DNA from 2 places in the Aeromicrobium sp. EU05-FHT14F07 genome. Region 1 is predicted to be linked to the other one. Evidence: riboswitches for the same ligand, from Rfam matches in the RefSeq annotation. Region 1 holds a riboswitch; the other holds the start of a gene.
The links. Region 1 has a riboswitch for thiamine pyrophosphate ahead of AC3WRM_RS04255 (ECF transporter S component). Riboswitches for the same ligand answer to the same signal wherever they lie in the genome.
Positions count from the first base shown of each region.

Region 2: it holds a riboswitch for thiamine pyrophosphate, as region 1 does, so the genes downstream of both, thiM (hydroxyethylthiazole kinase) here and AC3WRM_RS04255 (ECF transporter S component) in region 1, are expected to answer to the same signal.

Region 1 is NZ_JBYTCR010000003.1:82,211-89,395, reverse strand. It holds gene AC3WRM_RS04265 (Ig-like domain repeat protein) at 1-1,059, shown strand, start outside; gene AC3WRM_RS04260 (hypothetical protein) at 1,186-1,584, shown strand; TPP riboswitch at 1,592-1,701, shown strand; gene AC3WRM_RS04255 (ECF transporter S component) at 1,691-2,329, shown strand; gene AC3WRM_RS04250 (ATP-binding cassette domain-containing protein) at 2,416-3,738, shown strand; gene AC3WRM_RS04245 (energy-coupling factor transporter transmembrane component T family protein) at 3,735-4,424, shown strand; gene AC3WRM_RS04240 (MaoC family dehydratase) at 4,522-4,980, shown strand; gene AC3WRM_RS04235 (acyl-CoA dehydrogenase family protein) at 4,982-6,208, shown strand; gene AC3WRM_RS04230 (SDR family oxidoreductase) at 6,239-7,060, shown strand; gene AC3WRM_RS04225 (hypothetical protein) at 7,181-7,185, shown strand, end outside.
Region 2 is NZ_JBYTCR010000005.1:15,067-22,251, forward strand. It holds gene ilvN (acetolactate synthase small subunit) at 13-546, shown strand; gene ilvC (ketol-acid reductoisomerase) at 584-1,609, shown strand; TPP riboswitch at 1,716-1,809, shown strand; gene thiM (hydroxyethylthiazole kinase) at 1,798-2,589, shown strand; gene AC3WRM_RS06400 (thiamine phosphate synthase) at 2,586-3,239, shown strand; gene thiD (bifunctional hydroxymethylpyrimidine kinase/phosphomethylpyrimidine kinase) at 3,236-4,039, shown strand; gene AC3WRM_RS06410 (TenA family protein) at 4,036-4,686, shown strand; gene yczR (MocR-like transcription factor YczR) at 4,764-6,194, opposite strand; gene AC3WRM_RS06420 (hypothetical protein) at 6,315-6,455, shown strand; gene yczE (membrane protein YczE) at 6,443-7,063, shown strand; gene AC3WRM_RS06430 (O-methyltransferase) at 7,044-7,185, opposite strand, start outside.

The DNA.
Region 1 (7,185 bases):
ACGCTGACCGCGTCGGGCTACCGGTCCGGCGAGGGCGTCACGTTCTCGCTCGGCTCGAGCACGCTCGGCACCGCGATCGCCGACCCGTCCGGGGTGGCCGTGCTCAGCGCGACCGTCCCGGCCGACTTCGCCATCGGCGAGGCGGGCGTCAAGGCGGTCGGCGCGGGCTACGGCCTCACGTCGACCGGCTCGCTCGAGGTGCTGACCGAGACGTCCACGGAGCTGGCGATCGACCCGGAGCTCCCGGCGATCAACCAGCCCGTGACGCTGACGGCCACGGTCACGGCCGGCGACGGCGGCACCGTCACCTTCGCCGACGGCGACACGGTGCTCGGCACGTCGGTGGTCGAGAACGGCACGGCCACCCTCGCGGTGCCCGGCTTCAAGGCCGGCTCGCACGAGCTGGTCGCGTCGCTCGCGAAGACGGCGACCGCGCAGGCGTCGCAGTCGGGTGCGGTCTCGTTCACGCTCACCAAGGGTGCCTCGACGATCGCGCTGGTCATGGCGTCGGCGCAGAGCACCTTCGGCTCCCCGTTGGAGGGTGCCGTGGCGGTCGCCGGGGCCGACGAGGGCACGGTGACGGTCACCGTCGCCGGCACGCCCGTGACGGTCGCGCTCGACGCGCAGGGCACGGGACGCTTCCAGCTCCCGGCCACGCTGAAGGTCGGCTCGCACACGGTGAGCGCGGTCTTCGACGGCACGGACGAGGTCGAGGCGAGCGGCACGGCCACGGCCGACGTCACCGTCGTGAAGCGGGCGACGACGACGGTCACGAACGCGACGTCGTCGGTCAAGCGGAGCGCGACGTACCGGGTGCGTGCGACGGTCTCGCCGACCGTGGCGGGCGTCGCCCCGTCGGGCGTGGTGCGGGTGTACGTCAAGGCGCCGGGCGCCAAGTCGTTCACCTGGGCCAAGACGATGCGCCTCTCCGGTGGCACGGTCGTGACCACGCTGAAGGCGCCGAGGACGAAGGGCACGCTGTCCGTCCGCACGGTCTACGCGGGCGACGGCTCCTTCACCGGCAGCACCAGCGCGACGAAGGGGGTGCGCATCCGCTGACCCGCTGAGCGCGCCGACGGGCGTCCGGTCCACCCCGGACCGGGCGCCCGTCGTCCGTCCCGCTCCGTGCCCCGGCGGAGGCTAGTGTCGACGTGACGCAGTCCAGGGGCCGGAGGGGAGCGGGACGTGGGGCGGTTCGGGAGCAGGGTCGCCGACCCGAGGGCGTGGGTCGTGGAGCTCGGCCCCGACGAGGATGCGCTCGCACCGGCGGCCGTCGTCGGGACGGTGCAGGAGGCGTTCGAGCTCCTGAGCGAGGCGCACGCCCGGGCACCCCACCTGCACAACGTGGCCCACGACTGGCCCTTGCGGTCCGGCTCGCCGCTCGCGCCGGGGGAGCGTCGCGGGGTGCACGTCGTGCTCGGCGCCGACGGGACCTGTGAGGTGTTCGACGACGAGGCCGCGGCCGGTGCCGCCGCGCGGCAGGTCGCCGACCGGGCGGACGGCCGTCCTCCCGGCGCCCCGCCCGTGGTGAGCGGGGAGACCGGCACGTGGCTGGTGGCCCTCGACGGCGCCGGTTCCCGCTAGGCTGGTCCCACCACGACAGGGGAGCGCCACGCAGAGGGCGCTGAGAGTGCGGAGAAGCCGCAGACCCTTGAACCTGCTCCGGTTAGCACCGGCGAAGGGAGTCACGATGAGTAGTTCTGCATCCACGCGTCCGTCCACCGACCTGGGGTCGGCGTTCCGGTACCGCACCGTCGACCTCGTCACGATCGCGACGCTCGCCGTCGCCATCGGCGTCACCTTCTGGGTCTGGGGCAAGGCCTACGCCGGCATCAGCGCGCTGGCGGTCTTCTCCTTCCCGCCGTCCCTCGGTCTGCTGGCCGGGCCCTGGCTGCTGGCGGGTGTCGTCGCCGGCCTGATCATCCGCCGCCCGGGTGCCGCGCTCGTGACCGAGCTCGCCGCCGCTGCGGTCTCGGCGCTCGTCCCCGGCGGCACCGAGTGGGGGCTGAGCGTCCTGGCCTCGGGACTCGTGCAGGGCCTGGGCGCCGAGCTCGTCCTCGCGCTGTTCCTGTACCGACGGTTCTCCCTCGGCGTCGCCGTCCTGGCCGGCGCCGGAGCCGGTGCGTTCGGCTCGGTCTACGAGTGGTTCGCCTACTGGGAAGGCGTCTTCTCCGGAACGGACCGCCTGGTCCACCTCGCGTTCTTCGCGCTGTCCGGCGCGGTCGTCGCCGGCGCCGGCGGCTGGCTGCTCGTGCGCGCTTTGGCCCGCGCCGGGGTGCTCGACGCCTTCGGCCCCGGCCGCGAGCTGCACGAGCGGAACGCGGTCTGAGCGACCTCCGGCCAGGTCAGGTCCGCGTCGAGGGCCTGACCTGGCGCCCGCTCGGTCGTCGCCACCCGGTCGTCGCCGGTCTCGACGTGCGCGTCGACCCCGGCGAGCGGGTGATGCTGCTCGGCCCGAGCGGCGCGGGGAAGTCCACGCTGCTCCACGCGCTCGTCGGCGCCCTCGGCACCACGTTGTCGGGCGACCTGACCGGCACGGTCGAGGTCGGCGGGGTCCTCGGCTTCGTCCCCCAGGCACCGGGCGACGCGGTGGTGGCCGAGCGGATCGGCCGCGACGTCGCCTTCGGGCCGGAGAACCGCGCCCTCGCCCGACCGGAGATCTGGGCCCGTGTCGACCGCGCCCTGGCCGACGTCGGCCTGACCTACGGCCGGGAGCACCCGACGGCGGCGCTCTCCGGCGGCGAGCTGCAGCGCCTGGCCCTCGCCGGTGCGCTGGCCGTCGAGCCCGACGTGCTGCTGCTGGACGAGCCGACGTCGATGCTGGACCCCGAGCATGCCGCGTCGGTGCGCGAGGCGGTGCGCACGACTGTCGGCGCCCGCGGTGCCACGCTGCTCGTCGTCGAGCACCGCATGGGTCCGTGGCTCGACCTCGTCGACCGCGTGCTGGTGCTGGGACGCGACGGAGCGCTACTGGCCGACGTCGCGCCCGACGTGCTCGTGCGCGACCACGCCGAGGCCATGGGCCGGCTCGGGCTCTGGATGCCGGGCCTGCCCGCGCCCACGCCCCTGGAGGTCGATCCCCGGCTGGTCGCGCCCGCCTCGCGGGCGACGTCCGTGGTGGCGCAGGACCTCGTCGTCGACCTGACCAGCCGGTCGATGCGCGGCGTCACGCGGACCCGCGCGCTCGACGGGGTGAACGCCCGGCTGGACCCGGGCCGGCTCACGGCCGTCACCGGGCCGAGCGGTGCCGGCAAGTCGACGCTGCTCGCCGCCCTCGGCGGGCTCCTCGAGCCGACGTCGGGGCGGGTGACGCCGTCACGTCACCGGCTCCGCAGCCGCGAGCTCGCCGCGCAGGTCGGCTGGTCGTCCCAGGTCCCCGAGCACGGGTTCGTCGCCGCGACCGTGCGCGAGGAGGTCGCGCTCACCGCCGGCCGGACCGGGCGCACCGTCGACGTCGACGCCCTGCTGGACGTCGTCGGCCTGGGTGCGCTGGCGTCCACGCACCCGTTCCGGCTCTCGGGCGGCGAGCAGCGACGGGTCTCGATGCTGACGGCCGTCGCCCACCGTCCGGAGGTCGTGCTGCTCGACGAGCCGACCGTGGGTCAGGACCGGGACACGTGGGCGGCCGTGGTCGGGCTCGCGCTCGCCGCGGCGGGCGAGGGCGCCGTGGTCGCCGCGGCCACCCACGACGCCGACGTCGTCGACCTGGCGGCCGAGCGGGTGGAGGTGGCCCCATGAGACGCGTCCTGGCTCGGACGAACCCGCTGGCCCTGATGTGGATCGGGGTGGCGGCACTGCTCGGCTCCTTCGCCGTCCGCGACCTTCCGTCCGCCGTCGCCGCGGCCACGGGGTGGGCCCTTGCCGGCCTCCTCGTCCTGCCGTCCTGGCGCTACCCGGTGGCGTGCCTCGCACTGTGCGGCGTGTCCGCGGGTCTGGTGGCCTACTCGGCCTGGCGGCTCGGCAACCCCGACCACGCGCCGGTGGCGGCGCTGCGGATCCTGGTGCTCGCCTGGCCGGGGGCCGTGGTCGTCGCGTTCGTCGACCTGTCCGACCTGGGGGACGAGCTCGCCCAGCGGCTCCACCTGCCCGGTCGTCCGGTGGCGGCCTTCGTCGCGTCGCTGCAGCGGGTGTCCGGCTTCGGCGTGACCGTGCAGCAGGTGCTCCGGGCACGCCGCGTGCGCGGCACCGGGCCGGACGGACCGGTGTCGGCCGTCCGCCACGCCGGGTCGGTCACCTTCGCCATGCTGGCCGCCGCCCTGCGCGACGCCGGGCGGACGTCGATCGCGATGGACGCCCGCGGGTTCGCGACCGCGACGCGACGGACCTGGGCCCAGGGGGTGCCATGGACCGTGCGCGACACCGCCGTCGTCGTGGTCGCGACCCTGCTGGCGCTCGTGCCCGTGGTCGCACGCGTCCTGACGTAGGTCGCGGGGGTGCACAAAGGGGACGAGGTCGTCTAGGCTGCGAACTAAGCAAGCGCTTAGTCGTCGCCCGAGGGCGACCTGTCCCGGAGGTAGTCCCATGGCCCGCGTGTTCGACAGTCTCGACGACTTCAAGGCAGCTGCCGGGCAGGAGCTCGGCACCAGCGACTGGGTCACCGTGACGCAGGAGCAGATCAACACCTTCGCCGACGCCACCGGCGACCACCAGTGGATCCACGTCGACCCCGAGCGCGCCGCGTCCGGCCCGTTCGGCGGCACGATCGCCCACGGCTACCTGACGCTGTCGCTGCTGCCGGTGTTCTCGGAGAACATCTACGCGGTCAACGGCCTGGCCATGGGGGTGAACTACGGCGCCAACAAGGTGCGCTTCCCGAACCCGGTCCCCGTCGACTCGCGGCTGCGCGCGACGGCGACGCTCAAGGAGACCAGCGACATCCCGATCGGCACCCAGGCCGTCATCACGTTCGTCGTCGAGCGCGAGGGCGCGGAGAAGCCGGTCTGCATCGCCGAGGTCGTCTACGTGATGGCGGCGGCCTGACATGCACTTCGCCTTCGACGAGACCACCACGGAGCTGATCGCGAAGCTCGAGGCCTTCATGGACGAGGCCGTCTACCCGGCCGAGGCCGAGGCCGCCGAGCAGATCGAGGCCCTCTACGCCGAGGATCGCTGGGACCCGCCGGCCGTGCTCGACGGCCTCAAGGCCGAGGCGCGCGAGCGTGGCCTCTGGAACTTCTTCCTCGCCGGCCACCCGGAGCGCGGCGGCCTGACGAACCTGCAGTACGCGCCGCTCGCCGAGATCACGGGTCGCTCGATCCAGCTCGCGCCCGCCGCGCTCAACTGCGCCGCGCCCGACACGGGCAACATGGAGGTGCTGACCATGTTCGGCACCCCGGAGCAGAAGGAGCAGTGGCTCGAGCCGCTCCTGGAGGGCGAGATCCGCTCGGCGTTCGCCATGACCGAGCCCGACGTCGCCTCCTCCGACGCCACCAACATCGAGCTGTCGATCGTGCGCGACGGCGACGAGTACGTCATCAACGGTCGCAAGTGGTGGATCACCGGCGCGATGAACCCGAACTGCCGCGTCTTCATCGTCATGGGCAAGACCGACCCGTCGGCCGAGCGGCACCGCCAGCAGTCGATGATCCTCGTCCCGCGCGACACCCCCGGCCTCGAGGTCGTGCGCGGCATGCACGTGTTCGGCTACCACGACCGCGACCACGGCGGCCACGCCGAGCTGCGGTTCACCGACGTCCGCGTGCCCGCGTCGAACCTCATCGGCGGCGAGGGCGAGGGCTTCGCGATCGCGCAGGCGCGGCTCGGGCCCGGGCGCATCCACCACTGCATGCGCTCCATCGGCATCGCCGAGCGCGCCGTCCAGTACATGTGCGAGCGGGCGCTGAGCCGCACCACCTTCGGCAAGCCGATCGCCCAGCAAGGCGTCGTGCAGGACTGGATCGCGGAGTCGCGCGTGCGGCTGGAGCAGCTGCGCCTGCTGACGCTCAAGACCGCCTGGCTCATGGACACCGTCGGCAACCGCGGGGCCCACAAGGAGATCCAGGCCATCAAGATCACCACGCCGCAGACGGTCGAGTGGATCCTCGACAAGGCCATCCAGGTGCACGGCGCGGGCGGTCTCAGCCAGGACTTCCCGCTCGCGGAGATGTTCGCCGGCATCCGCACGCTCCGCTTCGCCGACGGTCCCGACGAGGTGCACAAGGCGTCGCTGGCGCGGGCCGAGCTGAAGAAGTACGCGGTGCGCGGATGAAGGTGGGGCGCGGATGAAGGTGGGGCGCGGATGAGGGTGGAGGGCGCGGCCGCCGTCGTCACCGGCGCGGCCGGCGGCATCGGCCTCGCGGTGGCGCGCGCCCTGCTGGAGCGGGGCGCGGCCTCGGTCGTGCTGGCCGACCTCGACGGTGACCGGCTCGCCGACGCGGCCTCCGCCCTCGCCGAGGAGTTCGGCGAGCGGGTGCTGCACCGCGCGGCCGACGTGACGGCGGAGATCGGCGTCGACGCCGTGCTGCAGACGTCGCCGACCCCGGTCGACCTGTACGTCGCGAACGCCGGCGTGTTCCAGGGCTTCGGCCTCGACGCGGCGCCCCAGGACTGGGCGGCGTCGTGGGACGTCAACGTCATGGCCCACGTGGCCGCGGCGCGGGCACTCGTGCCGCAGTGGCTGGAGCGGGGTGCGACGGACGGCCCGGCGGGCTGCTTCGTGAGCGTCGCGTCGGCGGCGGGGCTGCTGACGCAGCTGGGCTCGCCGACCTACTCGGTGACCAAGCACGCCGCCGTCGGCTTCGCGGAGTGGCTGGCGGCCACGTACGGCGACCGCGGCGTCCAGGTGACGACGGCCTGCCCGATGGGCGTGCGCACGGCGATGCTCGAGGAAGGGGAGACGTCGACCGACGCCGACGCACGCCTCGGCATGCGGGCGGTCACGTCGGCCGGCGAGCCGCTCGACCCGTCCGACGTCGCCGCCACGATCCTCGACGCGGTCGAGGACGGACGCTTCCAGGCCCTGCCCCACCCCGAGGTCGCCACGATGTGGGCCCAGAAGGCGTCCGACCCCGACCGCTGGGTCGCCGGCATGCAGCGCTACCGCCGCACCCTCGAGTCCTGACCCACCCCACCCCCACCCCACCTCCAACTTTCGGACAGTTGCGGGGCGTTGCGGGGCGTGAGAACGCCCCGCAAGTGTCCGAAAGTTGGGGGAGGGGTGGCGGTGGGTAGGGTCGCGGCCATGAA
Region 2 (7,185 bases), on a different contig from region 1:
CCGGGAGACCGCATGACCACCCAGCACACCCTCAGCGTCCTGGTGGAGAACACGCCCGGCGTGCTCGCGCGCGTCTCGAGCCTGTTCATGCGCCGCGGGTTCAACATCGACTCCCTCGCGGTCGGCCCCACCGAGATCCCCGAGATCTCCCGCATGACGATCGTCGTGAACGTCGACGAGCTGCCGCTGGAGCAGGTCACCAAGCAGCTCAACAAGCTCGTCAACGTCCTCAAGATCGTCGAGCTCGACTCGTCCTCCGCCGTGGAGCGCGAGCTCATGCTCATCAAGGTCCGCACCGACGCCCAGACCCGCGGCCAGGTGCTCGAGACCGTCCAGCTGTTCCGCGCCAAGGTGGTCGACGTGTCCACGGACGCCGTCACCATCGAGGCCACCGGCGACTCCGGCAAGCTCACGGCCATGCTCAACGTGCTCGAGCCGTTCGGCATCCGCGAGATCGCCCAGTCCGGTCGCGTCGCGATCGGACGCGGCGCCCGCTCGATCACCGACCGCACGCTGCGGACGGTGCCGGGCCACCAGAGCGCCTGAACCACCCCGAACCCCACCACGACACAGGAGAAAACCAGTGGCCGAGCTGTTCTACGACGACGACGCAGACCTCAGCATCATCCAGGGCAAGCAGGTGGCCGTCATCGGCTACGGCAGCCAGGGGCACGCGCACGCCCTCAACCTGCGCGACTCGGGCGTCGACGTCCGCATCGGCCTGGCCCCGGGCTCCAAGAGCCGCGAGAAGGCCGAGGCCGAGGGCCTGCGCGTCCTCGACGTCGCCGAGGCCGTGGAGGAGGCCGACGTCATCGTCGTGCTGACCCCGGACCAGGTCCAGCGCCACGTGTACGCCGAGTCGATCGAGCCGAACCTCGTCGACGGCGACGCCCTCGTCTTCGGCCACGGCTTCAACATCCGCTACGGCTACGTCAAGCCCCCGGCCGGCGTCGACGTGCTGCTCGTCGCCCCGAAGGCGCCCGGCCACACCGTGCGCCGCGAGTTCGTCGCCGGACGCGGCATCCCCGACATCATCGCGGTCGAGCAGGACGCCACGCACGGCGCCTGGGACCTCGCCCTGTCCTACGCGAAGGCGATCGGCGGCACCCGCGCCGGCGTCATCAAGACGACCTTCACCGAGGAGACCGAGACCGACCTCTTCGGCGAGCAGGCCGTGCTCTGCGGTGGCATGTCCCACCTCGTGCAGGCCGGGTTCGAGACCCTCACCGAGGCCGGCTACCAGCCGGAGATCGCCTACTTCGAGGTGCTCCACGAGCTCAAGCTCATCGTCGACCTCATGTGGGAGGGCGGCATCGCCAAGCAGCGCTGGAGCATCTCCGACACGGCCGAGTACGGCGACTACGTGTCCGGCCCCCGCGTCATCGACGCCTCGGTCAAGGAGCGCATGCAGGCCGTCCTCGCCGACATCCAGGACGGCACCTTCGCCAAGCGCTTCATCGACGACCAGGACAACGGCGCCGCCGAGTTCCTCGCCCTGCGCGAGCAGGAGGCCCAGCACCCCATCGAGGCCACCGGCAAGGTGCTGCGCTCCCACTTCTCGTGGAAGCAGCAGGATGCCGACTACGTCGAGGGCTCTGCAGCTCGTTGACGGCTCCGGCGTCGGGGCTGCTCGTTGACGCCTCCGGCGTCGGGGCCGCTCGTTGACCCCGACCCCACGAAGGCCCCCGTCCACCGGACGGGGGCCTTCGCTATGGTCGACGTGTCCGGGGTGCCCCGCAGGGGCTGAGATGACACCCGCCGAACCTGATCCGGTTAGCACCGGCGCGAGGGAGACACATGGATCCGACGTCTGCCGTCACGACGGCCCTGCGCGAGCGGACCCCGCTCGTCCAGTGCCTCACGAACTACGTCTCGATGGACCTGGCGGCCAACGTGCTGTCCGCCGCGGGCGCCTCGCCCGCGATGGTCCACGACCCCCACGAGTCCGCCGAGATGGCAGGGCTCGCCGACGCCGTCTGCGTCAACATCGGCACGCCGTCCCCACGGTGGGCCGACGGCATGCGCCTCGCCGCCGAGCGGGCGCACGACGACGCCACGCCGTGGGTGCTCGACCCTGTCGCCGTCGGCGCCACGGCCTACCGCCGCGAGCTCGTCGCCGACCTGCTCCAGCACCGCCCCACCGTCGTGCGGGGCAACGCGGGGGAGGTGCTGACGCTCGCCGGCGCCCTCGGCGGCTCGCGCGGCGTCGACAGCATCGCCAGCGCGCACGACGCGCACGACGCGGCCGTGCTCGTCGCCCGCGAGCACGGCTGCGTCGTCGTGGTGAGCGGCGAGGTCGACGTCGTCACCGACGGCGACCGCACGCTCCACGTGGTCGGCGGCCACCCGTGGATGCCGATGATCACCGCGCTCGGCTGCTCGTCGAGCGCCCTCGTCGCCGCGGCCTGTGCCGTCGTCGACGACCCGCTCGAGGCTGCTGCGGGAGCCATGGGCCTGCTGGCGGCCTCCGGCACCTCGGCGGCCGAGGTCGCGCAGGGTCCGGGCAGCCTGCGGGTCGCGCTGGTCGACCGGCTGGCCGACCCTCACGGGCTGGAGCTCGTCGGACGCGTCCGTCCGGTGCCGGCATGAGGGGCGGGCCCGACCTCCGCCTCTACCTCGTCACGGACCCGTCGTTCGGCGTCGACCTGCGCCGGGTGGTCGTCCCCGCGGTCGAGGGCGGTGTCACCTGCGTGCAGGTCCGCGACAAGCGGGCCTCGCCGGCCCAGGTCCGTGCCCAGGTGATCCTGCTGCGCGAGGCGCTCGCCGGCTCGGGCGTGCCCGTGCTCGCGAACGACCACGTCCTCCCGGAGGCCGACGGGGTGCACGGGGGACGCGCGGACGCCCACCCGACGGTGCTGCGGGCGGCGACCGGCCCCGACGCCGTCGTGGGCTGGTCGGTCGGGACCCTCGAGCAGCTCGACGACGCGGCAGCCCTGGCTGCGTGCACCTACGTGGCCGTGAGTCCCGTCCACGACACGCCCACGAAGGACGACACGGGGCCGCCCCTCGGTCTCGCCGGCGTCGCCTCGGTGGCGGTCCGGGTGGGTGGACGGCTCCCCGTCGTCGGCATCGGCGGCCTGGACGAGACCACGGCGGGGCCGGCCGTGCGCGCGGGGCTCGACGGCGTCGCCGTGGTGCGCGCGGTGGGCGCCGACCCCGACCCGCGGGCCGCCGCCGCTCGGCTGCGTCGGGTCGTCGACGCGGCTCTCGCCGCCCGCCGCGAGGAGGCGTCGGCATGACGGGACGTGAACCGGTGGTGCTGACCGTCGCGGGGTCCGACCCGTCCGGGGGAGCGGGCATCCAGGCCGACCTCAAGACGGCCACGGCCCTCGGCGTGTACGGGGCCAGCGTCGTGACCGCCGTGACCGTGCAGGACACGACCGGCGTGCGCGGGGTGCACGAGGTGCCGCTCGACGTCGTCCGCGGCCAGCTCGAGGCGGTGCTCGAGGACCTCGACGTCCGCGTGGTCAAGGTGGGCATGCTGGGCTCGCCGGAGCTGGTCGAGCTGGTCGCCGAGCTGCTCGCCGACGTGCCCGCGCTCGTCGTCGACCCCGTCATGGTCTCGACGTCCGGCCACCGGCTGCTGCCGCGCGAGGCCGAGGCGGCGGTGCGCGACCTCCTGCTCCCGCGCGCGACCCTGGTGACGCCGAACCTGCCGGAGGCCGCGGTGCTCTCGGGCCTGCCCGCCGCGACCGACCCTGACGCGCTGGCGCGGGCGCTGCTCGCCCTGGGCCCTGGTGCCGTCCTCCTGAAGGGCGGCCACGGCGACGGGCCGGCGAGCGACGACCTGCTCGTCGAGCGTCGCGGCAGCACCTGGTTCCGCGCGCCGCGGATCGACACCCCGCACACCCACGGCACCGGGTGCACGCTCTCGGCCGCGGTCGCGACGAGGCTGGCCCTCGGTGACCCGCTGGTCGAGGCGGTCGGCGCCGCGAAGGCCTACCTCGCAGAGGCGCTGGCGTCGGGTGCGCGCAGGAGCGTCGGGCGCGGCCGGGGACCCGTGGACCACCTCGTCCGTCTGCGGGCGGTGACCTCGTGAGCACCTCGTTCTCCGCACGGGCCTGGGCGCACGTGGCCGACCGCTACGCCGACGTCTGCCGGCACCCGTTCGTCACCGGCCTGGCCGACGGGACGCTGCCCGACTCCGTGTTCGCCCACTACCTGGCCGACGACGCGCACTACCTCGCCGGCTACGCGCGCACGCTCGCGAGGGTCGCGTCGCGGCTCCCCGACGTCGACGACGTCGGCGCCTGGGCCGGCTTCGCGGCAGGCGCCGTCGAGGCCGAGCGGTCGTTGCACGTGGGGGAGCTCGCACGGCGCGACGTCGACCCGGACTCCCACGATCCCTCCGCCGCGTGCCGCGCGTACGTGGGCATGCTCGCCGACCACGCAGCAGGGTCGCCCGTCGAGGTGGCGGTCGCCGCCGTGCTCCCGTGCTTCCGCGTGTACGCGGAGGTGGGGCAGCACCTGGCAGCGACCGCGGCCGACCTCGACTCCCACCCTTACGCCGCGTGGATCCGCACGTACGACGACCCGGCGTTCGCGGCGTCCGTGCTGCGGGCCGAGGCCACCGCCGACCGGCTGGCGGTCGACAGCCCGCATGTCGACCTCATGCTGGCCGCGTACGCCGACGCCACCGACCGCGAGTGGCACTTCTGGGACGCCTCCTGGCGCGCCACCACCTGACGACGTCCCCACGATTCGGTACGTCATCGCCCGAACCGTTGCGCGGAACGGGCGATGACGTACCGAATCGTGGGGGGTTAGGCGATGAGGTCGACGGCGGGACCCGTCGTGTCGCAGCGTCGGCCCGACGCGACGACGGACCACGCGCGGGCGAGCCGCTCGACCGCCTCGACGCCGACGTGCTCGGGCAAGGTGCACGGCAGGCGCAGGCGACGTTCGCCGGCGCTCGGCGCGCCCAGCGTGAACCGTGGCCCCGGGGTCAGGTGCAGCCCCTCCTGGGCGGCCGCCGCCACGAGCAGGCTCGAGGACCGGCTCGGCAGGCCGACCCACAGGTTCGGTCCGCCGGCGGGCACCGGGACCTCCCAGTCGGGCAACCGGTCGGCCAGCGCGTGGACCAGCGCCGACCGTTGGCCCCGCAGCCGGGTGACGGTCTCGTCGAAGAGGTGCCTGTGGTGCCGCAGCACCTCCGCGGCCACCAGCTGGTCGAACGCGGCCGTGCCGAGGTCGTGGCGCATGCGCGACTGCAGCAGCGCCGTGACGTGCCGACGGGGGGCGCGGATCCAGCCGATCCGCAGACCGCCCCACAGCACCTTCGACAGGGAGTCGACGACGATCGCGTCGGGGTCGTGGGCGGCGTACGACGTCGGCAGCCCCTCGCCGGCGAGGTCGAGACGACGCATCGACTCGTCCACGACCGTCAGCACGCCGTGGCGGCGCAGCGTCCGGGCGAGCCGCAGGCGTGTGCCCTCCGGCATCACCGCGCCGGTCGGGTTGTGGAAGTCGGGGATCAGGTACGCGGCGTCGACGTGCGGGGCCTTCGTCGCCGCCGCCTCCAGGTCCCACGGGTCGTCGCCGATCGGCAGGGGAGCGGTGCGGTACCCGAAACCGGTCAGCGACTCGACCCCGTGCGGGTACGACGTGCCCTCCACGAGGAGGCCGGCGCCGGGTCGTCCGAAGGTGCGCCCGACCAGGGAGATCGCCCCCTGGGCGCCGTTGGTGACGATCACCTGGTCCGGGTCGGTCGGGATGCCGGCCTGGGTGTACTCGGCGGCGACGAGCTCGCGCAGGGCGGGCAGGCCGTCGGGCAGGTAGCCCGACGTGGTGAGCAGCGACGGTAGCTGCTCGGCGGCCGCCTGGAACGCGCGGGTCAGGCCGGAGGGTCCCGTCGGTGCGGAGAAGGTCATCGCGATCGTGTCGGGGTCGTCGGGGTCGACGATGAGGCTGCTCGCCGTGGCCGACGTGGTGGGCACACGGAGCACGCTGCCGCTGCCCTGGCGGGAGTGCAGGACGCCACGACGTCGCAGCTCGTCGTACGCGCGCGTGGTGGTGGTGCGACTCAGCCCCATCGCCTGGGCGAGCGCGCGCTCGCTGGGCAGCCGCGTGCCGTCGAGCAGTCGACCGTCGACCACGAGCAGCCGGATGCTGTCGGCGAGGGTGCGGTAGGCCGGGCCCTCGGGGAGCGTGCCGATCAGCGCCGCGAGCCGGAAGGCGGAGGTACGGGGGTCCACCCGCCCAGCATGCCCCGACAATGGACCCGGATGAAAGGGCCATTCATGGCCAAGTGGCTGCAACCACCTCTCGTCGAGTGGCTCTGTCGCACCAGGCCACCGAGGCCCGAGCCTGGAGGCATGCTCCTCGTCCTCCTGCTGCTCCTGGCCTGCGTGCCCTCGGCGCTCGGCCTGTGCGCCGTGTCCCGCGACGGCTACGGCGTGCGTCCACCACCGGCCTCACGCCACGACCAGGAGGCGAGGCGGACATGGCCCCGATGACGCGCCGGCTCGGCCAGCTCGTGCTCGGCCTGTGGCTCTACGGCGCCACCATGGCCCTGATGGTCGAGTCCGGGCTGGGGCTCGACCCGTGGGACGTGTTCCACGAGGGACTCACCCACCACCTGCCGCTGACCTTCGGCCAGGTCGTGATCCTGGTCGGCGCCGTGGTCCTGCTCCTGTGGGTGCCGCTGCGCCAGCGTCCCGGCATCGGCACCGTGCTCAACGTGCTGCTCATCGGCGTCGCGGTCGACGTCACGCTCGCCTGGCTGCCGACGCCCGACCACGTCGCCGTGCAGGTGGCCTTCCTGCTGCTCGGCGTCGTGGGGAACGGGCTGGCCGGCGCCCTCTACATCGGCGCCGACCTCGGCACCGGCCCCCGCGACGGGCTCTGGACCGGGCTCGTGCGACGCACCGGCCGCAGCGTCCGGCAGGTCCGCACGGGTCTGGAGCTGGGCGTGCTCCTCGTGGGGTTCGTGCTCGGCGGGACGGTGGGCATCGGCACCGTCGTCTACGCGCTCGTGATCGGGCCCGTCGTGCAGCTGTTCCTGCCGTGGGTGCAGGTGCGCCGCGTCCGGGAGTCCCGTGAGGTCAGCGTCGCGTCGCGATGACGAGGGACGCACCCTCGTCGATGAGCAGCTCGACCGCGGCGAAGCGCTCGTCGGTGAGCCACTGCTCCCGCACGACGTCGACCTGGCCGTCGACGATCGGCGGCCAGTGGACGGACGGCGCG